4 regions of the Duganella sp. Root198D2 genome follow, and region 2 is predicted to be linked to each of the others. Evidence: predicted binding sites of a transcription regulator. Region 2 holds the regulator's gene; each other region holds the start of a gene.
What was found. Region 2 encodes sigma-54, which starts transcription at its own class of promoters, with help from an activator protein. Its sites were predicted from a motif close to TGGCANGNAANCTGCTTT; they were not measured.

Region 1: ASE26_RS03905 (choice-of-anchor L family PEP-CTERM protein) is a predicted target of sigma-54. The motif match lies at 1,607-1,624, and genes of this name have one in related genera.
Region 3: ASE26_RS24085 (CmpA/NrtA family ABC transporter substrate-binding protein) is a predicted target of sigma-54. The motif match lies at 2,075-2,092, and genes of this name have one in related genera.
Region 4: ASE26_RS04560 (BMP family protein) is a predicted target of sigma-54. The motif match lies at 1,605-1,622, and genes of this name have one in related genera.

What each region holds. Positions count from the first base shown of each region.
Region 1 covers NZ_LMIC01000002.1:233,574-239,139, reverse strand. The annotation lists gene ASE26_RS03910 (TonB-dependent receptor) at 1-1,367, opposite strand, end outside; gene ASE26_RS03905 (choice-of-anchor L family PEP-CTERM protein) at 1,657-2,487, shown strand; gene aroG (3-deoxy-7-phosphoheptulonate synthase AroG) at 2,728-3,786, shown strand; gene ASE26_RS03895 (TonB-dependent siderophore receptor) at 3,861-5,566, opposite strand, start outside.
Region 2 covers NZ_LMIC01000049.1:92,271-97,836, forward strand. The annotation lists gene lptC (LPS export ABC transporter periplasmic protein LptC) at 1-169, shown strand, start outside; gene lptA (lipopolysaccharide transport periplasmic protein LptA) at 183-770, shown strand; gene lptB (LPS export ABC transporter ATP-binding protein) at 773-1,528, shown strand; gene ASE26_RS25890 (RNA polymerase factor sigma-54) at 1,537-3,036, shown strand; gene hpf (ribosome hibernation-promoting factor, HPF/YfiA family) at 3,109-3,468, shown strand; gene ASE26_RS25900 (enoyl-CoA hydratase/isomerase family protein) at 3,544-4,629, shown strand; gene ASE26_RS25905 (Lrp/AsnC family transcriptional regulator) at 4,626-5,087, shown strand; gene ASE26_RS30970 (hypothetical protein) at 5,186-5,428, shown strand; gene ASE26_RS25910 (hypothetical protein) at 5,527-5,566, opposite strand, start outside.
Region 3 covers NZ_LMIC01000048.1:76,036-81,601, forward strand. The annotation lists gene ntrB (nitrate ABC transporter permease) at 1-812, opposite strand, end outside; gene ASE26_RS24085 (CmpA/NrtA family ABC transporter substrate-binding protein) at 824-2,044, opposite strand; gene ASE26_RS24090 (LysR family transcriptional regulator) at 2,161-3,069, opposite strand; gene ASE26_RS24095 (LysR family transcriptional regulator) at 3,051-3,950, opposite strand; gene ASE26_RS24100 (oxidoreductase) at 4,060-4,914, shown strand; gene ASE26_RS24105 (ion transporter) at 4,911-5,566, opposite strand, start outside.
Region 4 covers NZ_LMIC01000002.1:385,736-391,301, reverse strand. The annotation lists gene ASE26_RS04565 (ABC transporter ATP-binding protein) at 1-415, opposite strand, end outside; gene ASE26_RS04560 (BMP family protein) at 498-1,496, opposite strand; gene ASE26_RS04555 (TonB-dependent receptor) at 1,889-4,153, shown strand; gene ASE26_RS04550 (DUF969 domain-containing protein) at 4,246-4,941, shown strand; gene ASE26_RS04545 (DUF979 domain-containing protein) at 4,938-5,566, shown strand, end outside.

The DNA.
Region 1 (5,566 bases), on a different contig from region 2:
CGGCCGGCTTCATTCTGCATGCCGAAAGGATTCAGGATGCCGTTCAGCACGCCAGCGGCAAAGCCGGCGTCCTGCACATAGCCGCCGGTGAAGTTTTCCTCGGACTTGCTGACCGAGTGGTTCAAGCCTGCCTTGTAGTCCCAGCCTGCCGCGATACCTTCCAGCGCCGCTACCAGGCGGTCGCCTTCGCCCTTGGAGTTGATCTGGCGCTGGCCGGCTTCCGTTGGGCGCCAGTTGACCGACAGTGGTTGGCCGGACAGGTTTGGCTGGGCCGGCACGCCGCCCGCATTACCCGGATAGTAAGGGCTGGTGATAGGCAAGACCAGGCCGGTCTGCGGCGGCGGTGCCGTGCGCGACATTACCTTGTTGCGCGAGTGCAGGTATTCCAGGCTGGCCGTGGTGTCGGCATTGAGTTTGAAGGCGGCCTTGCCGAAGAAGACCAGGCGGTCCTGCTTCGGCAGGTCGTCGATCTGGCGCGTATAGTCCTGGCGGCAGGTGCCGTTGGATGGCCGCGGGATCGAGAACGGCGGCAGGCAGCCGCTGGCAAAGCCGGGGTTGCCCGTCGCTTCGGTGACCGGATCGAAATAGTTGCCAGGGAAGGTTGTGCCGGAAGTGCCGTCAGCCACGGTCATGCCGCGCTCGGGGATCACGGCGGTCTTCGAGAAATCACGCTGCTGCGACGTCAGGACATCCTGCTTTTGCCAGTCCAGCACGCCCATCAGGTTCCAGCCGTCGCTGTCGAGGTTGCCGACGCCGCTGACGATATTGGCGCGGCGCTCCTTGCCGCCCTTTTCGCGCGGCAGCATGGTTTCCGCCGCGACGGTGGTGCCGGTCACGGAACGCTTGGTAATGAAGTTGATCACACCGCCGATGGCATCGGTACCGTAGATGGCGGAAGCGCCGTCGCGCAGGACCTCAACCCGCTCCAGCGCTGCCACCGGGATGATGTTCAGGTCGACACTGGCGCCGTCATACGGGTGGTTGGCGATGCGGCGGCCATTCAGCAGCACCAGGGTCTTGTCGCCGCCGAGGCCGCGCAGGTCGGCCACCGCCTGGCCGCCGGTCGGCAGGCCGCTGGCGTTGCCGCCCACGACGTTGCCGGCGCCCATGCTGGTCTGGTTGGACGGGATCCGGTCCAGCACTTCCTGGGCGGTGGTCAAGCCCTGCTTGGTAAATTCTTCGGCCTTGAAAACGGAAAGCGGCTGGGACGTTTCCGATACCAGTCGTTTGATGGAGGATCCGGTCACTTCGACCCGGATCATTTTTTCTTCGGGAGCCTGTTGCTGCGCCATGGCCGGCAAGACTGCCAATGCACCGAATGCTGACAACAGGGAATAAATGATCGATTTAGCCTTGATTGTAGCCAACGTACTTCTCCTCAAATAGATGGGATGTCGGGTCCGATGGAAGTGCCGGGCGTTAGGCACCTGCAAAGGTTGAAGGAATTCTATTTGAGATCTGATAACAAACGTCCAAAACTTCCGCCCGGAACTATTCACTGTTGCGCCTGCGCGTCTACTTCACTCGTGCAAGTTTCTGTCGAATATTGATACATTGCGCCCTGAATCGATTTAATAATATCAAGAAAAACAATAAGTTATTAATTTGGTATTAAAATTGCTACAATGCAGGGTTCATACGAAAAAGGAGTGGTTCATGAAGTACTTGGCTGGACTGGTTTTGACGGCAAGCTGCCTGTGTGTTGCCAATGCCGCGCACGCAATCGTCGCAAGCGCCACCAGCGACGCCGTCGCGCTGGCAAGCGCAGTCTCGGCCGGTGCATCGGGTTTGACGGTCAACGCAGCTGCCCTGAGCGGCCATGCCACTTCCAGCGGCACCTTCAGCAATGCCAGCGGCACTTACGGCATCGGCAGCGGCATCATGCTGTCGACCGGCGATGTGCGCGACTACGCGGACGGACCAAACCAAAAAGATACCAAGACCACCCAGTACGGGGTGCTGGGCACGGCAGCCCAGCACGCGATCCTGTCCCAAATCGGTGGCAACGACAATTATTTCGATGTCACCCAGCTCGATATCAATTTCACGACCGGCACCGGCAGCGTGTTTTTCCAGACCGTGTTCGGCTCGGAAGAATTCCCGGACTTCGTCGGCAAATTCGTCGATGGCTTCGGCTTGCTGATCGATGGCGTGAATATCGCTTTCGTTGGCGGTTTGCCGGTCAATATTGACCATCCATCGGTGCAGCAGTTTGATGGAACTGAACTGAACGGCATCCTCTGCCCGGATACGGCGACCAGCTGCAAGCCAGTGCAGAATTTTGCGTTGAGCGGCCTGAGCACGGACCGCAGCCATACCCTGACCTTCATCATCGGCGACCGCGGCGATGACCGGCTGGACACCACGGTCTACATCAGTGCCTTGAGCGGCACGCGTCCGGTCGATGTGCCGGAGCCTGGTGCACTGGGCCTGGCGGGTGCGGGACTACTGGCTTTGCTGGCGGCGCGCCGCCGCCGCAAGGCCTGAACGCCTCGCTTGCATTAGGCGATAACTGTTGTTATAGTGGATCGAAATCCACGGAACTCGACCCATGCAGCTGCACTTCTTTACCGGCTTTTTTTACTTTAGCAATTCCAACCCAAAGGCGGTGGAGTAGCGGCCGGTTCACGTAGCAGCAAAACGAGATCCCAGCAGATACCAAGACAAACCGCCAGCAATGGCGGTTTTTTTTTACCCGATTTTATTTAAGCCTCAGGAGAAACCATCATGCAACGTACCGACGACCTGCGTATTCGTGAAATGAAGGAGCTGACGCCACCGTCGCACCTGATTCGCGAATTTCCCTGCACGGAAGCGGCATCCAACACGGCTTCCGAAGCGCGCGTCGCGCTGCACCGCATCCTGCACGGCCAGGACGACCGCCTGATGGTGGTGGTCGGCCCATGCTCGATCCACGACCCGAAAGCGGCGCTGGAATATGCGCGGCGCCTGGCGCCGGTACGCGAACGCCTGAAGGGCGACCTGGAGATCGTGATGCGCGTCTACTTCGAAAAGCCGCGCACCACCGTGGGCTGGAAGGGCATGATCAACGATCCGTACATGGACAACAGCTTCCGCATCAACGACGGCCTGCGCATGGCGCGCGAACTGCTGCGCTCCATCAATGAGATGGGCCTGCCGGCCGGTACCGAATTCCTGGACGTCATCAGCCCGCAATACATTGCCGACCTGATCTCTTGGGGCGCAATCGGCGCCCGCACCACCGAATCGCAGGTGCACCGCGAACTGGCCTCCGGCCTGTCCTGCCCGGTGGGCTTCAAGAACGGCACCGACGGCAACACCAAGATCGCAGTGGAAGCGATCAAGGCGGCCTCGCAGCCGCACCACTTCCTGTCGGTCACCAAGGGCGGCCACTCTGCCATCGTGTCGACCAACGGCAATGAAGATTGCCACATCATCCTGCGCGGCGGCAAGACGCCGAACTATGATGCGGCCAGCGTGGAAGAAGCCTGCAAGGCGATCTCCGGCTACGGCCTGGCGGCGCGCCTGATGATCGATGCATCGCATGCCAACTCGTCGAAGAAGCCGGAAAACCAGGTGCCGGTGTGCGCCGATATCGCGCAGCAGGTGGCCGGCGGCGATACCCGCATCGTCGGCGTGATGGTTGAGTCGCACTTGGTGGCAGGCCGCCAGGACCTGGTGCAGGGCAAGGAACTGACCTACGGCCAGTCGATCACCGACGGCTGCATCGACTGGGACACCAGCGTACAGGTGCTGGAGAACCTGGCTGCCGCCGTGCGCCAGCGCCGCCTGCAGGGCGAGTAAGAACCGGCAGGTAATAAAAAACCCCGGCTGCGCAGTGCACAGCCGGGGTTTTTTTACTCAAGCTACTTCAGCAATCAGTACTTGTACTGTGCGCCAAGGTAGTAGGTGCGGCCGAGGGCGCTGGCGTAGCGTGGGTCGTAACCCAACTGGTGCGAACCGGTGTTACGCAGCGACAGCGGTGGATCGCGGTCGGTCAGGTTCTTCACGCCGAAGGTCAGCTCCAGGCCTTTCATGGCGCGGAAGGTGGTCTGCCAGTCGAAGGTGGTGTAGCTTGGCACGTCCAGCTGCACGTCCACGCACTCCGCTGCCGCGTCGTTGGTGTTGACCGCGCAGTTTTCCGCGTCGTGGTGCTTGTCCTTGTAGCCATTGCGGAAGTTGCCCACCAGGTTGTGGGTGAAACGACCGATGTCGTAGGTCAGGCTGGTGGCGATCACGTTGCGGAACTGCACAGTGTTATCCGAACCGTACACGTTCAGGCTCGATTCCCACGAGTCGTTGGTGCCTGGCGTGGTGTACTTCGAGTGGTAGATGTAGGTACCGGCCAGGCGCGCGGTCAGCTTGCCTTCCCAAACCTTTTCGCGGAACTGGAAATCGTAGTCCACGCCCTTGTTTTCCTGACGGCCGATGTTGATCGGCAGCAGTTTGATGGCCAGCTTGTCCAGGCCGGTGGAAGCCTTGTGCTTCACCGTGTACAGGTCGATGTACTTGCCTGGATTGTTGGCGATCAGGTCTTCGCTGACGCTGGTCACCGCATCGCGGATCTCAACCGACCACAGGTCCATCTTGGCGCTGAAGTTCGAGGTTGGCTCGAACACGGCACCCAGGGTCCACTGACGTGATTTCTCTGGCTTCAGGCCGGAGTTACCGCCCTGGAACACTTCCAGCTGGCCGCGGGTATCGCAGTACTGCGCCAGTGGGTGGTTCTGCAGGCCGTTGGCTGCGCTCAGCGGGCAGTTGTAGGTGCCGCCGGTCACGCCGAAGTCAGCCAGTGGCTGGCCGATCTGGGTCATGGAAGCAACTTTGAAGCCGGTGCCGTAAGCGCCACGGAACACCATGGACTTGCTTGGCTGCCAGCGGGTGCTGACCTTGAAGGTGCCGGCCGACTGGTTGCTGCCGACGTCGCCGCCATTGAGGTCGTCGCTCAGCTTGGTCACGCGGTCATAGCGCGCCGAGGTGGTGACGGACCATTCCTTGGTAATCGGGGTTTCCAGTTCGCCGAACACGCCGCCGCTCTTGCGCGAGAAAGCGTATTCCGGCTGGTCGTCGTCGAACAGGATTTCCGAATGGGCCACGGCCTGGTTGGCGCGTTGCGAGAACTTGGTCTTGCGGATGTCGGCGCCCACACCCAGCATGGCCGGGCCGGCTGGCAGCGAGAAGACTTCGCGCGAGCCGCGCATATCCCAGCCGTACACCTTGATGTCGGTGGTGTTGTAGTTGCCGACGTATTGGGTGGAGCGCAGCACGTCTTGCATGCCCTGCGGCATTTCGCCCAGTGCGTACGGGAATGGATCCAGCTTGCCGGCGGCGATCGCGGCATCGAACTTGTCGGCCAGAGGGAAGCCGCCCAGGTAGTTCTGTGGCTGCTTGTTGCGCGAGTAGATCACGGCCGAATTGATATCCCAGCCTGCGGCCTGGCCTTCGACGCCAGCGACGATGTTGGACGCTTTGCTTTCGTAATCATAAGCACGGCCGCCCAGGTCTTGCAGGCGGTACTTGACGGTCGCCGACGTCATGCCGCTCAACTGTTCAGGAGTCAGGTAAGGCTGGACGTACTTGGTGA
Region 2 (5,566 bases):
GGTGATCTTCCCGGACGAAGACCGCATGGAAACCGACCAGCCGGTGAAGCTGCGCCTGGGGAATACCACCGCCTCGGCCAACAGCATGCGCGCCAACAATGCGACGCGCGAAATGCATCTGGCCGGCAATGGCACGCTGCAGCTTCCCCCCAGGGCTGCAGACCAATAACTGAGGAATGACTATGAAACGACTACTCTTGTCGGCAGCATTGCTGCTGGGAGTCGCGGCTCCGGCGCTGGCCGAGAAAGCCGACTCTTACAAGCCGACCAATATCAGCTATGGCTCGATGGATATCGACGACGTCAAGCAGGTCACCATCCTGCTGGGCGGCGTCAAGCTGACGCGCGGCACGCTGACCATGACGGCGGAGCGCGCCTACGTCAAGCAGACGCCGGAAGGCTACCAGCAGGTGACCCTGTTCGGCGACGGCAAGAAAGCCACCTTCCGCCAGAAGCGCGACGGTGCCGGCGACCAGTGGGTGGAAGGCGATGCCGACCGTATCGAATACGAAGAACAGGTTGAGCTGGTGAAGATGTTCAACAAGGCCACCATCCGCCGCCTGGAAGGCGGCAAGCAGAACGATGAAGTGCAGGGCGAGTTCATCTCCTACGACAGCCGCAAGGAGTTCTTCAGCGTGCGCAATACCGCGAGCGGCGAGAGCAAGCCGGGCGGCGGCCGCGGCACCATGGTGATCCAGCCGACCCGCACCGAACCGCCGGCAACGCCGCCAGCGGCTCAGCCAACCACCCCGCCAGCGGAGAAGAAGTAAGCATGCAAGCAAATACCTGCGCCAGCACGCTGGTCGTGCGCGGCCTCCAGAAAACCTATGGCAAGCGCCAGGTGGTGCACGACGTTTCGCTGCAAGTCGATTGCGGCGAAGTGGTGGGGCTGCTCGGCCCTAATGGCGCCGGCAAGACCACGTCGTTCTACATGATCGTGGGCCTGGTGGCCTCCGATGCCGGCACCATCGATATCGGCGGCACCGACGTATCGAGCCTGCCGATCCACAAACGCGCCACGCTGGGCCTGTCCTACCTGCCGCAGGAAGCTTCGGTTTTCCGCAAGATGACGGTGGAGGAAAATATCCGTGCCGTACTGGAAATCCAGAAGGTCGACGGCAAGCCGCTGCCCAAGGCCGAGATCAACCAGCGCCTGGAAGCGCTGCTGGCTGACTTGCAGATCGAGAAGCTGCGCGAAAACCCGGCCTTGTCCCTGTCCGGTGGCGAGCGCCGCCGCGTGGAAATTGCCCGCGCCCTGGCGACCAACCCGCGCTTCGTGCTGCTGGACGAGCCGTTTGCCGGCGTCGACCCGATCGCCGTGATCGAAATCCAACGTATTGTGCGTTTCCTGAAGGAGCGCAATATCGGCGTCCTGATCACAGACCATAATGTGCGGGAGACCCTCGGCATTTGCGACCGCGCCTACATCATCAACCAAGGCGCCGTGCTGGCTTCGGGCCGCCCGGACGACATCATTGCCAACGAATCCGTACGCCGTGTCTACCTCGGCGAACACTTCCGCATGTAAGCGAGGCCATGAAACAAACACTGCAACTGCGAACCTCGCAACACCTGGCGCTGACGCCGCAGCTGCAACAATCCATCCGCCTGCTGCAGCTGTCCACGCTGGAGCTGCACCAGGAGTTGGAACAGCTGCTTGGCGACAATCCCATGCTGGAGCGCCTCGACGATCCGCTCGACCACTCGGTACGCCTGCTGGCCGATGGCGCCATCAGCCAGGGCAACGGCAATGGCACCGAAGCGCCCGCCGCGCCCGCCCCTGAAGGCGGGCAAGGCGAGGGCGGCGACGCCCCGGCTGCCGCTGCCGACGGCGAAGGTTATGAAGGCGGCGACAGCGAAAATGCCGGCAACGGCAGCGACGACGGCGACTGGAGCTCCAGCTCCGGCAGCAAATCCGCCGACGACGAAGACAGCCGCCCGCAGCTGGAAGCTTCCGGCTGCACCCTGCGTGAACACCTGCTGGAGCAGATGCGCGTCACCGTGCAGGAGCCGCGCGACCGCGCGCTGATGGAACTGATCATCGACGCGCTGGACGACAACGGCTACCTGGAAGAAGCGCTGGAAGAAATCCACGAGCGCCTGCCGCCCGAACTGGAAATCGAGCTGGACGACCTGCGCTGCAGCCTGGTGCTGCTGCAAAGTTTCGACCCCGCCGGCGTCGCGGCACGCAATGCCTCCGAATGCCTGGCGCTGCAGATCAAGCGCATGCCCGGCGTGCCGCTGGTGACGCGCCGCATGGCGCTGACCATCGTCGAGAAGCACCTGACCTGGTTCGCCCAGCGCGAGTTCACCAAGCTGAAGAAAGCCCTCGACTGCGACGACGAAGACTTGCGTGAAGCACAGTGCGTGATCCGCCAGTGCAACCCGCATCCGGGTGCCGAATTCGCGTCTGGCGAGTCCGACTACGTGGTGCCGGACGTGATCGTGAAGAAGGGCCGCAGCGGCTGGCTGGTCACACTGAATAACGACGTGGTGCCGCGCCTGCGCGTGAACGCGCTGTACGCCAACCTGCTCAAGCAAGGCAAGAGCGAATCGCAGATGAATGGCCAGCTGCAGGAAGCCAAGTGGCTGATCAAGAATATGCGCCAGCGTTTCGACACGATCCTGCGCGTTGCGGAAGCGATAGTAGAAAGACAAAAGAACTTTTTCAGTCATGGCGCAGTGGCCATGAGACCCCTTGTGTTGCGTGAAATTGCTGATACACTGGGACTACACGAGAGCACTATTTCTCGCGTAACAACTCAAAAATATATGCTCACCCCACATGGCATGTTTGAGTTGAAATATTTCTTTGGTAGCCACGTCGCGACCGAAGCTGGGGGTGAAGCTTCTTCGACAGCGATACGGGCACTGATCGTGCAATTGACAGGAGCAGAAGACCCGAAAAATCCTTTATCCGACAGTAAGATTGCGGACATGCTGGGAGAACAAGGCATGGTGATTGCGCGACGGACTGTTGCCAAATATCGAGAAGCGTTGAAAATCCCTCCGGTAAGCCTCCGCAAATCTTTGTAGTGCAGTGCATGGGTTCCTCTGTGCGTTTCGGCGTGCACGAACTCGAGAGCGACATCATCTTTAGGAGTGTGTATGAATCTCACCATCAGTGGACATCATGTCGAAGTGACCCCAGCCATCCGCGAGTACGTGCAGAACAAGCTGGAACGCGTCAAGCGCCATTTCGATCAAGTAATTGATATTGCTGTCATCCTGACTGTAGATAACCTCACCGAGAAAGAGAAGCGCCAGAAAGCGGAAATCAACCTGCGCATGTCTGGCAAAACCGTGTACGTCGAAAGCCTGTCGCAAGACCTCTACGCCGCCATCGACACCCTGATTGATAAACTGGATCGCCAGGTCATGAAATACAAAGACCGCGTGCAGAACCACAATCATGCGGCCATCAAGCATTTCCCGGATACGTACGAAGCACCACCCACCGCCGTGTAAAGGAGCGGCCGTGTAGCACACCAAAGGGCGCAATTGGCGCCCTTTTTTGCGGCCAGTGTGCGTTAAAATATTTGCATGAGCGAACACGTCCACACCCATCTCTCCAACGGTACCGGCTTTATCACGCTGGACCGCCCGAAGGCCCTCAATTCACTCTCCCTCGACATGGTGCGCGCGATGACGCAGGCGCTGCTTGCGTGGCGCGACGATGCGTCCGTGGCGGCAGTCGTGTTGCGCAGCAGCAGCGAGCGCGCGCTGTGCGCGGGCGGCGACATCCGCTTCTTCCACGACGTCGGCCGCGCCAACACGCAAGGCGACAGCGCACTGCTGGAAGACTTCTTCACCGAAGAATATGCGCTAAACCATTTAATCCATTTCTATCCCAAGCCATATGTGGCGCTGATGGACGGTGTGGTGATGGGCGGCGGCATGGGCATCGCACAGGGCGGGCCTGACTGCGGCGTGCGCATCGTCACCGGCCGCACCAAGATGGCGATGCCGGAAGTGAATATCGGCCTGTTCCCGGATGTAGGCGGCAGCCATTTCCTGTCGCATGCGCCGGGGCAGCTTGGCATGTGGCTGGGCCTCACCGGCCTGACGGTCGGCGCTGCCGATGCGCTGTACCTCGACCTGGCTGATTACTTCGTGCCGGAGACGGAACTGGCCGGTCTGGCCGCGCTGCTCGAATCCACGCCCGGCAAATCGCTGCGCGACGCGATTGCCGTTTATGCCGGCCCGCATAACGCCTTCGCCGGCGACAGCGAGCTGGAAGAGCAGCGCGCTTTGATCGACAAGCATTTCTCGGCAGGCTCGGTGCCGGCCATCATGCAATCGCTGCGCGGCGACAGTACGCCATTCGCGCAGAAATCGCTGAAGGCAATGGAGCTGCGCTCGCCGCTGATGATGAGCGTGACCCACGAACTGCTGAAGCGCGGTGCAGCGCTAGGGGTGCCAGACTGCTTGCGCATGGAACGCAATCTGGTGCGCCGCAACTTCGAGCATGGCGAAATTTTCGAAGGCGTGCGGGCGCTGGTGATCGACAAGGACAACCAGCCGAAGTGGAATCCCGCGACCCTGGCCGAAGTTACGCCCGCAATGGTGGAGCGCTTCTTCGAGCCATGCTGGCCGGCCTGGGCGCACCCCCTGCGGCATCTCGCATGAGGGAGTTGGACCGGATCGACCGCAGCATCCTCAATATCCTGCAAGAGGATGCCAGTACGCCGCTGCGAGAGATCGCCGAGCGCGTGCATTCATCGGTCGCAACCTGCCAGCGCCGCATCGAAAGGCTGCGTAGCGACGGCGTGCTGGTGAAGGCCGTCGCGCTGGTCGACCGCGCATTGGCCGGGCGGCCGCTGACGGTGTTCGTGTCGGTCGAACTGGAGAAGCAGAATACCGACATCCTCAAGCAGTTCGAGCATCGCATGCGCTCCGAGCCCGAGGTGATGTCCTGCTACGAGGTGGCGGGCGAATTCGACTTCCACCTGATCGTCACGGTGGAATCGATGGAGGAATACAGCGCCTTCACGCGCCGCGTCTTCACCTCCCACCACAATGTCATCAACGTGAAGAGCCTGTTCGCCATGAACTGCTCGAAGTTCGAGACCAAGCTGACGCTTTGATTTTTGGGGCAGGGCCGGCTTAAGTCATGGAAGTTCAAATGGGAAACCATCTTGAGTTAATGAGGGATAGGGCGAGCACGTTTCCAGCAGTAGGGGACATGTCGGCAATTCGCACTGCGCGGATTTGGCATTGCAGGTATCGCAGCCTGACGCCGATTTCCGGCATGATCAATGTTGAAGAGCTTGTGATTGGCACTTGGCCGGATTCACCGCATGAAGTACTGAGCAGAATGTCGCGGCTTCGCTATTTATCAAAGTCTGTACCAGGTCTGTCATTTGGACAGCTAGCGCTCTCACTTGAGAAATATCAAGACACGAATTTCGCCAATTTCTTGCATTGAGATTAGTCAAAGATTCGGTGCTGATGTCCAAATGACAGACCTGGCACTGGCTTGTGGCACTGGCTAGCGAAGTTCGAGACCAACCTGCCGCTCTGACGCTAGGCCGGATTGCGTTTGGCTACCTCAAGCGAATAACAA
Region 3 (5,566 bases), on a different contig from region 2:
GCGATCAGGATGTGCGGCACATTCATGTTGTTCCATTCATCCCATACCCAGAAGCCAATGCCAACTCCGCCGGTCAGCATTTCAGCGGCGACGATCACCAGCCATGCGGTACCGATCGCCAGCCGCACGCCGGTCAGCATGTAGGGCAACACGGAAGGCAGCAGGATCCTGGTCACCACCTTCCACTCGGACAAGTCCAGCACACGTGCCACGTTCAGGTAATCCTGCGGCACGCGCTGCACACCAACAGCTGTGTTGACGATCATCGGCCAGATCGAGCAGATGAAGATGGCCCAGATCGCGGCCGGATCGGCGGCCTTGAAGACCAGCAGCCCAATCGGCAGCCAGGCCAGCGGCGACACGGGCTTCAGCAGGCTGATTAAAGGGCTGAACATGCCATACACAAAGGAGAAGCGGCCGATCAGGAAGCCTAGCGGAATGCCGACCAGCGCCGCCAGGCCAAAGCCAAGCGCCACCCGGCGCAGCGACGCAAGGATATTCCAACCTATGCCCTGGTCGTTCGGGCCCTTGCGGTAGAACGGATCGGCAAACAGCTTCACCGCCTCATGCCAGGTTTCCAGCGGCGTTGGAAACCCTGCATTTCGTACTGCCAGGATTTGCCAGGCCAGCAGCAGCAGCGACAGGCCAAGCAGCGGCGGCAGCACCTTCATGACGAAGGGCCGCAGCCGCCCGCCCTCCGGCGCCAGGCGTACTCCCTTCGCTGCCAGGCGTGCGCGGCGCGACGGTGCAGGCGCTGCGTCCGCGGCTGTGGCCGCGCCTATGCCCTCTATCGATTCGTAGACTGCATTCATATGCCCTCCCTTCACACCTTGATCTTGAACGAGTCGGCATACGCCTTGGGATTCTTGCCGTCCCAAAGTGCGCCGTCGACCATCTTCACGCTACGCAGCGGCGACTTCGGCACATTCACCTTCGCCATGCTTGCCGCATCCTTGTAGACCTCAATCTGGTTGACCTGCGTCGCAACGGCCAGGTAATCAGGCTCCGACTTCAGCAAGCCCCAGCGTTTCTGCTGCGTCAGGAACCACATGCCGTCGCTCAGGTAAGGGAAATTCACCGCGCCGTCATTGAAGAACTTCATGTAGTTCGGATCATCCCAGACCTTGCCAAGCCCATTCTGGTAGCGCCCCATGATGCGCTGGCCGATCACGTCGACCGTGGTGTTGACGTAGGATTTGTCGGCAATGGCTTCGGCCATCCTCACCTTGTTCGACAGGGATGCATCGATCCAGCGCCCCGCTTCCAGCACCGCTGCGACCAGTGCGCGTGCGGTGTTCGGATACTTCTTCACCCACTCCGCGCTGGTACCGAGCACCTTCTCCGGATGGTCGCGCCAGATATCCTGCGTAGTGACCGCCGTGATGCCGATGCCGTCCACGATCGCGCGGTGGTTCCACGGCTCACCCACGCAGAAACCGTCCATATTCCCGATCCGCATATTCGCTACCATTTGCGGCGGCGGCACGGTGATCATCTTCGCGTCCTGCATCGGATTGATGCCGTATGAAGCGAGCCAGTAATACAGCCACATTGCATGCGTACCGGTTGGGAAAGTCTGGGCGAAGGTGTATTCGCGCGGCTCGGCGCGCATCAGCTTTGCCAGCGACACGCCGTCGACCGCCCCTTTGTCGGAAAGCTTCTTCGACAGCGTGATCGCCTGGCCGTTGTGATTGAGGTTCATCAGCACGGCCATGTCTTTCTTCGCGCCGCCGGCGCCAAGGTGCACGCCGTACACCAGGCCATACAGCACATGTGCAGCATCGAGCTCACCGTTCACCAGCTTGTCGCGCACGGCGGGCCATGAGGCCTCTTTGCTCAACACGATCTTGATGCCGTACTTCTTGTCGAAGCCCAGCAAGGACGCCATCACGACCGAGGCGCAATCAGTGAGGGGAATGAAGCCGACTTTGACTTCTTCTTTTTCCGGCTTGTCGGAGCCTGCAGCCCAGGCGTAATTCGATAAGGCTGTCGCAGCGCCCGCAGCAAGCAGGCGACGGCGGGTAAGGCTGAACGTGCGATCCATCTCTATCCCCGGTGAGTAAATAATGGGGATATTGCAAGCGCCGTGCCACCCCGCTTCCGGGGCGATGCCGGTGAAAATCAAGCACTGCGTTTGTGCGCCGCACCAATTTAGCGCTGTCAGCGCACCGGTTGGAGCCTCGGATCGGTGCGCAGGCGCTCGGCCATCAGGTCCACGAAGCTGCGAATGCGGGTTGAACCCTGGCGGCTGTCGCGGTGGATGATATGGATCGGCACGGCCGGCGTGGCGTAGTCCTGCAGCACCTCCACCAGTTCTCCGGCATCGAGCAAGGCGGCCGCCTGGTAGGACAGCAGGCGGGCGATGCCGAAACCGCTGCGCACCGCCTCGATAGCCGAGTCATTGTTATTCACGCCCAGGCGCGGCTTGACCCGCAGCGATTGCGTGCTGCCGCCATGCTGGAAGCGCCAGTCCGGCGGCACGCTGGAGCCGGATGAAGCGACAACGGTGTGTTGCTCCAGTTCCTGCGGCGTGGCCGGCGCGCCATGCTTCGCTATATAGGAAGGCGAGGCGATGATCATGCGCCGCACCTGCCCGACGGGAATCGCACGCATGCTCGAGTCGGGCAGCTCGCCGATGCGGATGCCGACGTCGATGCCCTCCTCCAGCAGGTTCGTCACGCGGTCGACAAAGACAGTGGAAACATCCATCGCAGGATAGCGCTGCAGGTAGTCGACGATGCCGGGCACGACGTAGATGCGGCCGAACAGCACCGGCGCGGTGACGGTCAGGTGGCCGCGCGGCGCGGCGTTGATACCCGCCACCGCATCGTCGGCTTCATCGACTTCCGCGATGATGCGGCGCGCATCGTCCAGGTAGCGCTGGCCCGCTTCCGTCACCCGCACGTGGCGCGTGGTACGGTCCAGCAGCCTTACGCCCAGCCTTTCCTCCAGCGCCGCCACCGCGCGCGTGACGGCAGGCGGCGACAGGCCCAGGCGGCGCGCGCCTGACGCGAAGCCCTGCTCCTCGGCCACGGCCACGTAGACAGTCATCAGGTAAAGGCGGTCCATTTGCGTTTCATCATGAAGTCGATAAAGTGCCGCACGCGCATCGGCATGCGGCTGCGCTGCGGATAGTACATGTAAACAGCCGCATTCGCCGTCACGTGGGTCGGCAGCAGGTGCACCAGCCGTCCCTCTGCCAGGTCGCGCTCCACCATATACAACGCCAGCTGCCCGATGCCGACGCCGGCGCGTACCGCCTCCACCTCGCCTTCCGCCGTGTTGAAGGTCGCCACGCACGGCACATCCTGATAAACCGTTCCGCCCTGCCCTTTCATCTCCCACGGAATGACGCGGCCCGTGTTCGGCTGGCGGAAGCCGGTGCAGCGGTGCTGCTGCAGCTCCTCCACCGTGCGCGGCGCGCCGTGACGCTCAATGTAGCCGCGCGAGGCGCAGATATACAGCGGAATTCTGCCCAGCTGGCGCGCGACCAGGTTGCGCTCAGGCGGATTACCCGCACGGAAGCCGACGTCGATCTTCGATTCGATCAAATCGGTGAAGTGGTCATCGAACAGCATGTCGAAATGGGCGCTCGGATACAGCTCCTGGAACTCGCGCAGCAGCGGCGCCAGCATCACCGTGCCCAGCGAGGTAGGCGCGGCGACGCGGATCATGCCGTCGACCGCCTCGCGGCTGTTCTGCACATGGTCCAGCGCCTCGTCCAGCAGGCGCAGGCCGGGGTTGGCCAGTTCGAACAGGCGCTGGCCCTCGTCGGTCAGGCTCAGGCTGCGCGTGGTGCGGTGGAACAGGCGCACACCGAGGTATTCCTCCAGCTGGCGAATCGCCTTGCTGACCGCCTGCGCGGACAAGCCGGCATCTACCGCTGCCTGGCTGAAGCTGCCGGCGTGCACGACGCCGATGAACAGTGTGATGACGCGGGCCTTATCCATGATTCACAACTACTGGTTGAAGATCAATCACCTTTACCGTATCTAGTGTAGCAGCTTCCCGAGGCCTAATATTCCCTTCACCAACCCACCCGATTGAAGGAGCAATATCATGGCAAACAAAGTCTGGTTCATCACTGGTGCCTCCCGCGGCTTCGGCCTGCTGATTGCCCGCGACGCCCTGGAGCGTGGCGATTCCGTCGTAGCTGCAGCCCGCAACCCGCAAGCGATCGTCGACGCCCTGGGCGTTCATCCCAAGCTGCTGCCGGTGCAGCTGGACGTCACCAAGGAAGCCGCTGCCGTCGTCGCCACCCAGGCCGCAATCGAACGCTTCGGCCGCATCGACGTGCTGGTGAATAATGCCGGCTACGGCATCCTCGGCGCCGTTGAAGAGACTTCGGCTGAAGAAGTGCGCCGCAACTACGAGACCAACGTCTTTGGCCTGCTGAACGTGAGCCGCGCCGTGCTGCCGGTCATGCGCCAGCAGCGCAGCGGCCGTGTGCTCAATATTTCTTCGCTGGGCGGCTACCAGGCTTATTACGGCTGGGGCGTCTACGGCTCCACCAAATTTGCGGTGGAAGGCTTGAGCGAAGCGATGACGCAGGAACTGGCCCCGCTGGGCGTGCACGTCACTGTCGTGGAGCCGGGCTTCTTCCGCACCGACTTCCTCGACGCCACGTCGCTGGTCGAGACTGCGGTTCGCATTGAAGAATACCAGGACACGGTCGGCGCCATGCGCACCTTCGCCGCCGGCGCCAATCATGCCCAGCCCGGCGATCCGGCCAGGCTGTCGCAAGCCGTGCTGAAACTGGCCGATGCCGAGCAGCCGCCACTGCGCCTGCAGCTGGGCAGCGACGCCGTTGCCCGCGCCTACGCCAAACACCGGCAGGTGGAGCAGGAGCTGGCGCAATGGAAGGAGCTGGCGCTGTCGACCGACTTCGAGCAACCGGTCAAGCAGGCCGCTTAAATCGCGGGGAACCGGCTCCCGCAGCTCTTGCAGAAACGCGCCGACTGCTCATGGTCCGCGGCCAGGCAGCCGGCGCAAGTACGGTTCGAACGGCGCTGCTGGCTGATTTCCGCGCTGATGATACCGGTCGGAACCGCGAGAATGCCCCACCCAAGCAGCATCATGACCGAAGCGATGGCACGCCCCAGGTCCGTCTTCGGCACCAGGTCGCCAAAGCCCACCGTGGTCACGGCGGAAATCGCCCAGTAGACGGAAGTCGGGATGCTGGTGAAACCATGCGCCGGCCCTTCCACCACGTACATGACGGTCCCCAGCAGGAACACGATCATGAACACCACCGACAGGAAGATCAGGATCTTGCGCCGGCTGGCCAGCAAGGCACGGCCCAGCATCCCATATTCCTCGATGTAGAGCGTGAGCTTGAGGATACGGAACATGCGCAGCAAGCGCAGGATCCGCACATTGAGCAGCACATGCGCTCCCGGCAGGATCAGCGACATATAGCTTGGCAGTACCGCCAGCAAATCGATCATGCCGAAGAAGCTGCGTGCGTAGCGCAGCGGGTGCCGCACGCACAGCAGGCGGCAGGCGTATTCGATAGTAAACAGCGCGGTAAAGAACCACTCTGCCGCGAACAGCCAATCGCCATAGT
Region 4 (5,566 bases), on a different contig from region 2:
GGATGGTCGCCAGCGGATCGACGTCCAGGCGGTAGCGGTCGCAGATTTCGCGCAGCTTCTTTTCGACGCTGGCGCGCTGCTCGCGCAGGCGGAAGCCGCCTTCGCTGCCCAGCATCACGTTATCGAGCACGGTCATGTTCTCGACCAACATGAAGTGCTGGTGCACCATGCCGATGCCGAGGCGGATCGCTTCGTGCGAATTGTGGATGTGCTGCACCTTACCGTCCAGCAGGATCTCACCGCCATCTGCGCGGTAATAGCCGTAAAGGATGCTCATCAAGGTCGACTTGCCGGCGCCATTCTCACCCACCAGGCCATGGATGGCCCCTTTGGCGATGGAGAAACTGACGTCCGTATTCGCCTTCACCGCTCCAAAGTGCTTGGAAATATTGCGGAATTCTACTGCTGGCGTCATAAGGATTTTTCGGGTCTTATTTACTGAAAAACGCGCCGGACGGGCATTCCCGTCGGCGCGTTCTCTTTAATGGAATTACTGGTTAAGCCGGGCAGGCGGCGTTGGTGGTGCGGATGTCGATGACCTTGATCTTGCCATCGATGATGTCCTTGCGCGCGCCCAAGACCTTTTTCTCGATCTCAGGCGAGATCACCTTGCGGTTGTTCTCGTCCAGCGCCCAATCCACGCCACCTTCTTTCAGGCCCTTGGCGGTCACGCCAGCCTTCCAGGTGCCGTTCTTCATCTGCATGAAGGAATCGTACACGGCGTTGTCCACGCGCTTGACCATGGAGGTCAGCACGGAACCTGGATACAGATGGTTCTGGTTGGAGTCGACACCGATCGACAGCTTGCCTTTTTCCTTGGCAGTCTGCAGGGTGCCCATGCCGGAACCGCCGGCCACTGCGAACACCACGTCCACGCCGCGGTCAAACTGGGCACGTGCCAGCTCGCCGCCCTTGGCAGGGTCGTTCCAGGCAGCGGAAGTGGTGCCGACCATGTTCGAGATCACTTCGGTTTTCTTGTCGGTCGCTTTGGCGCCCTGGGCATAGCCGCAGGCGAAGGTGCGGATCAGCGGAATATCGATGCCGCCAATGAAGCCCAGCTTCTTGGATTTGGAGGCCATGGCAGCGGCCACGCCAACCAGGTAAGAACCTTCTTCTTCCTTGAACGTCACGGAATTGACGTTATTACCCTGCGCAACGCCGTCGATCAGGACGAAACGGACTTTGGGGAATTCTTTGGCGACTTTCTGCACCGCCTGGGTCTGGGCGAAGCCGATCGAGGCGATCAGGTCCAGGTTCTTGCGGGCCAGGCCGCGCAGCACCTGCTCAGCCTGGGTGTCGCTGCTGGCTTGCACTTCGATGAATTTGATGCCGGTTTCTTTCTGGAAGCGCGAAGCGCCTTCGAAAGCGGACTGGTTGAACGACTTGTCGAACTTGCCGCCGGCGTCGTACACGATGCCCAGCTTCGGATCAGCCGCGTTTGCGCTGGCTGCCACCGCAACTGCGGCGATCATCATGCTAAGTTGTTTGATTTTCATGTAAGGGCTCCGTCGAAGTTCGTTATTGTATATTTTTATGGAGTGCCCCGTTCCGCTTTTTCGAGCCAATCCCGGCCACGGCACCTTGTAGCTTGCCAACAACGCACAAATGCAAATTTTGTACATGTACCCTTGATTAATTCTTGGGCACGTCATCAAACTGCAATCACTTGTTCCTGCAGTCGAATCCGCTTCTCACGGCATGGATTCGTGGCTCACTACTATGCAGCAGGCGCGATATGTATGGCAAATACGTTTTTGCTTACTTATTTATATGCAAGGCAACTAAATGAGGGGTTTCTCGTAAGTAAGAGAAGGGATTTGCTTTCGTGTTAGCATTTGCGCCATTGCAACATTACGTTACTTTTCTTTTAAAGATTGGAACATCGGGTATGGATAAACGCCTCAAACACTCCCTGATTGCCTTGGCCGTGGCCAGTGCTTTCCCTCTATATAGCGCTTCTGCCCAGGAAGCACAGCCAACCGAAGAAGTGAAAAAGCCGGGCCAGCTGGAGACTGTGATCGTTACTGCACAGCGCCGCGCGGAGAACATCAAGGACGTGCCGATGGCGATCGCCACCCTGAAGGGCGAGAAGCTGGACGTGCTGACCTCCGGCGGCCAGGATATCCGTTTCCTGAACGGCCGTTCGCCATCCGTATCCGTGGAGTCCGACTACGGCCGTACCTTCCCGCGTTTCTATATCCGCGGCCTGGGTAACACCGACTTCGACCTGAACGCTTCCCAGCCGGTCGGCCTGGTAATGGACGACATCGTGCAGGAAAACCCGATGCTGAAGGGCTTCCCGGTGTTCGACGTCGACCAGGTGGAAGTGCTGCGCGGCCCGCAAGGCACCCTGTTCGGCCGTAACTCCCCAGCCGGCGTGATCAAGTTCGACTCCGCCAAGCCGGTGTTCCGCCAGGAAGGCTACGTCAACGTCGGCTTCGGCAAGGACCGCGTGCGTAACTATGAAGGCGCCTACAACTTCCCGGTCAATGATGTGCTGGCAACCCGCATCTCGCTGCAATCGCAGCACCGCGGCGACCGCGTGCACAACGATCGTCCAGGCGCGCCGATCCGGGACTTCGAAGGCTATAAGGACAACGCCGGCCGTATCCAGTTCCTGCTGAAGCCTGATAAGGACTTCAGCGCCCTGCTGAACCTGCACGGCCGCGACATGGACGGCAACGCCACCCTGTTCCGCGCCAATATCCTGAAGAAGGGTACCAATGAGCTGGTCGACAACTTCGACTACAAGTCCTACCCGACCGACGGCGGCAACGAGCAGCACCTGAAAAACAAGGGCGCCAACCTGCGCCTGCGCTGGGATACCCCAGGCCTGACCTTCCACTCGATCACTGGCTATGAAAAGCTGGAGTTCTATAGCCGCGGCGACGTCGATGGCGGTTATGGCGCCAGCTTCCATCCGCCTAGCGGTCCAGGGACGATTCCGTTCCCTGTCGAAACTGCCGACCTGATTCCTGACCACAAGCAGATCTCGCAGGAATTCCGCGTCGAGTCCAATAACAAGGGCCCTCTGCAGTGGATCGCCGGTGTGTTCTATTTTGACGAACATATCCAGATCGATTCGATCTCGTTCGATTCCTTCACCGCTGGTAACCCGCAAAACGCCGCCTACTCGACCCAGCAGCAGGATGCCAAGTCGTACGCCGCCTTCGGCACCATCAACTACACCGTGAACGAAGCCTTCAAGCTGCGTGCCGGCCTGCGCTACACCAAGGACAAGAAGGACTTCATCGCCACCCGCGTTGAACCGCCGCAATCGGCTTCCAATGCGTTGAGCGATACCTCGAGCAATGTGAGCTGGGACCTGAGCGGTACTTACACCTTGAACAAGGACACCAACCTGTTCGGACGTATCGCTACCGGTTACCGCGCCCCTTCCATGCAGGGCCGCCTGTTCGACCTGACTTCGCTGCCATCCAAGGCTGACGCTGAAAAGGCCCTGTCGGTGGAATTCGGCGTCAAGCAGGACCTGTTCGACCGCCGTGCGCGCATGTCGGCCACCGTGTTCAACTACCGCATGAAGGACAAGCAGCTTACCGCGGGTTCCGGCACCGTGAACATGAACCGCCTGATCAACGCCGACAAGGTGACCGGCCGCGGTATTGAAGTGGACCTGCAGGCGAACTTGAGCGACGCATGGGCCGTGACGTTCGGTACCAGCTACAACGACACCAAGATCAAGGATGCAGACCTGTTTGTCCAGTCCTGCGGCGGTGGTTGCACCCCGACCGATCCGCGAGTCCAGTTCCTGGATGCGAACGGCAACGTCGTTGGTAGTGCTGCCCTCATCAACGGCAACCCACTGCCGCGCGCACCGAAGTGGCAGCACAACTTCACCCTGCGCTTCAGCCAGCCGCTGGGTGATGGCGAAATCTACGCCTACACCGACTGGGCATACCGCACCTCGTACAACTTCTTCCTGTACGAAGCTCCCGAGTACAAGGCCAAGGAACTGCTGGAAGGCGGCCTGCGCGTGGGCTATCGCTGGAACGACGGCAAATACGAGCTGGCTGCATACGGCCGCAACATCACCAATCGTATCCAGGCACTGGGCGCAATCGACTTCAACAACCTGACCGGTATCGTCAACGAACCGCGCACCTACGGCGTGCAGTTCAAGGCGAACTTCTGATCGGTTCGTAGCATCCCCCAAGGACGCGCACTTCGGTGCGCGTTTTTTTTGATCGTGCTGGGGTAAGATGTGGCCTTCCTTGGGGAGGGGAGATGCAAACTGCTGTCAATATGTGGCCGCTGCTTGGCGTGGCCGTGATTGTGCTTGGATTCCTGCTGCGGCTGCACCCTGTGCTGGTGGTTGTCGCCGCCTGCTTCACTACCGGCTTCGCTGCCTTCATGCCGGTAGAGGCCTTGCTTGCTTCGCTTGGCACTGCCTTCGTCAAGACGCGCAACCTGCCGATGATCTACTTGTTGCCGCTGGCGGCGATCGGCTTGCTCGAGCGCTTCGGTTTGCGCGAGCACGCACAGGCCGCCGTAGCGCGCATGCGTTCCGCAACTGCGGGGAGGCTGCTGATAGTTTATCTGGCGGTCCGTGAACTGTCGGCCGCAATGGGCCTGACTTCACTGGGTGGCCACCCGAATATGGTGCGCCCGGTCGTGGCGCCGATGGCAGAAGGTGCTGCCCAGCTTCGCAATCCTGCGCTCAGCGACGAGCAACGCCAGCACGTTCGCGCCATGGCCGCTGCCACCGACAATATAGGCCTGTTCTTCGGGGAGGATATTTTTGTCGCTTTCGGTGCCATCGTCCTGATGCAGACCGTGCTGCGTGCGGAGGGCATCGAGGTCGATCCGCTGCATATGGCGCTATGGGGTATTCCGACGGCCATCAGTGCTTTCATCATCCACGCCTGGCGGCTGCGCCGGCTGGACCGCTACCTGGCGCGGGTCGCCGGAGCACGCGCATGATTATCCGCGTCGAGTATTTCTATTACTTCCTGGGCATCATGCTGGCTTTGGTCGCACTGATGTCTTTTGGCGACCGCACGAATCCGCGGCGCTGGACGACGGGCTTGTTCTGGACGCTATACGCGATGGCCTACCTGGTGGGGGAGCGCTTGCCGCCAGCGGTCGTGGGTTTGGCAATGATCGTGATGGCGCTGCTGGCAGGTTTCGGCGGCGTCAGGAGCGGCAAGCCGGACGTGCTGCCGGACGATGCACGCCGCGCCAGTGCCGTGCGGCTTGGGCACAAGCTGTTCGTGCCAGCGCTGGTCATTCCTGCAGTGACGATGGCCGGCTCCACGCTGCTCAAAGATGTGCGCGTCGGGGAACTGTTCGTGCTGGACCCGAAACACCTTACGCTGGTCAGCCTTGGTTGTGCGGCGGTGATTGCAGTCGGCGTAGCCTGCTGGATGACGCGTTCGACGCCGCTGCAGGCTGGCCGGGAATCGCGCCGCCTGATAGACGCCATGAGCTGGATGATCGTCCTGCCGCACATGCTGGCGGTGCTGGGCCTTTTGTTCAGTGAGGCGGGCGTAGGCAAGGCGGTAGCGCAAGTGACGACGACCTATATTGGCCTTGATTCGAAGCTGGT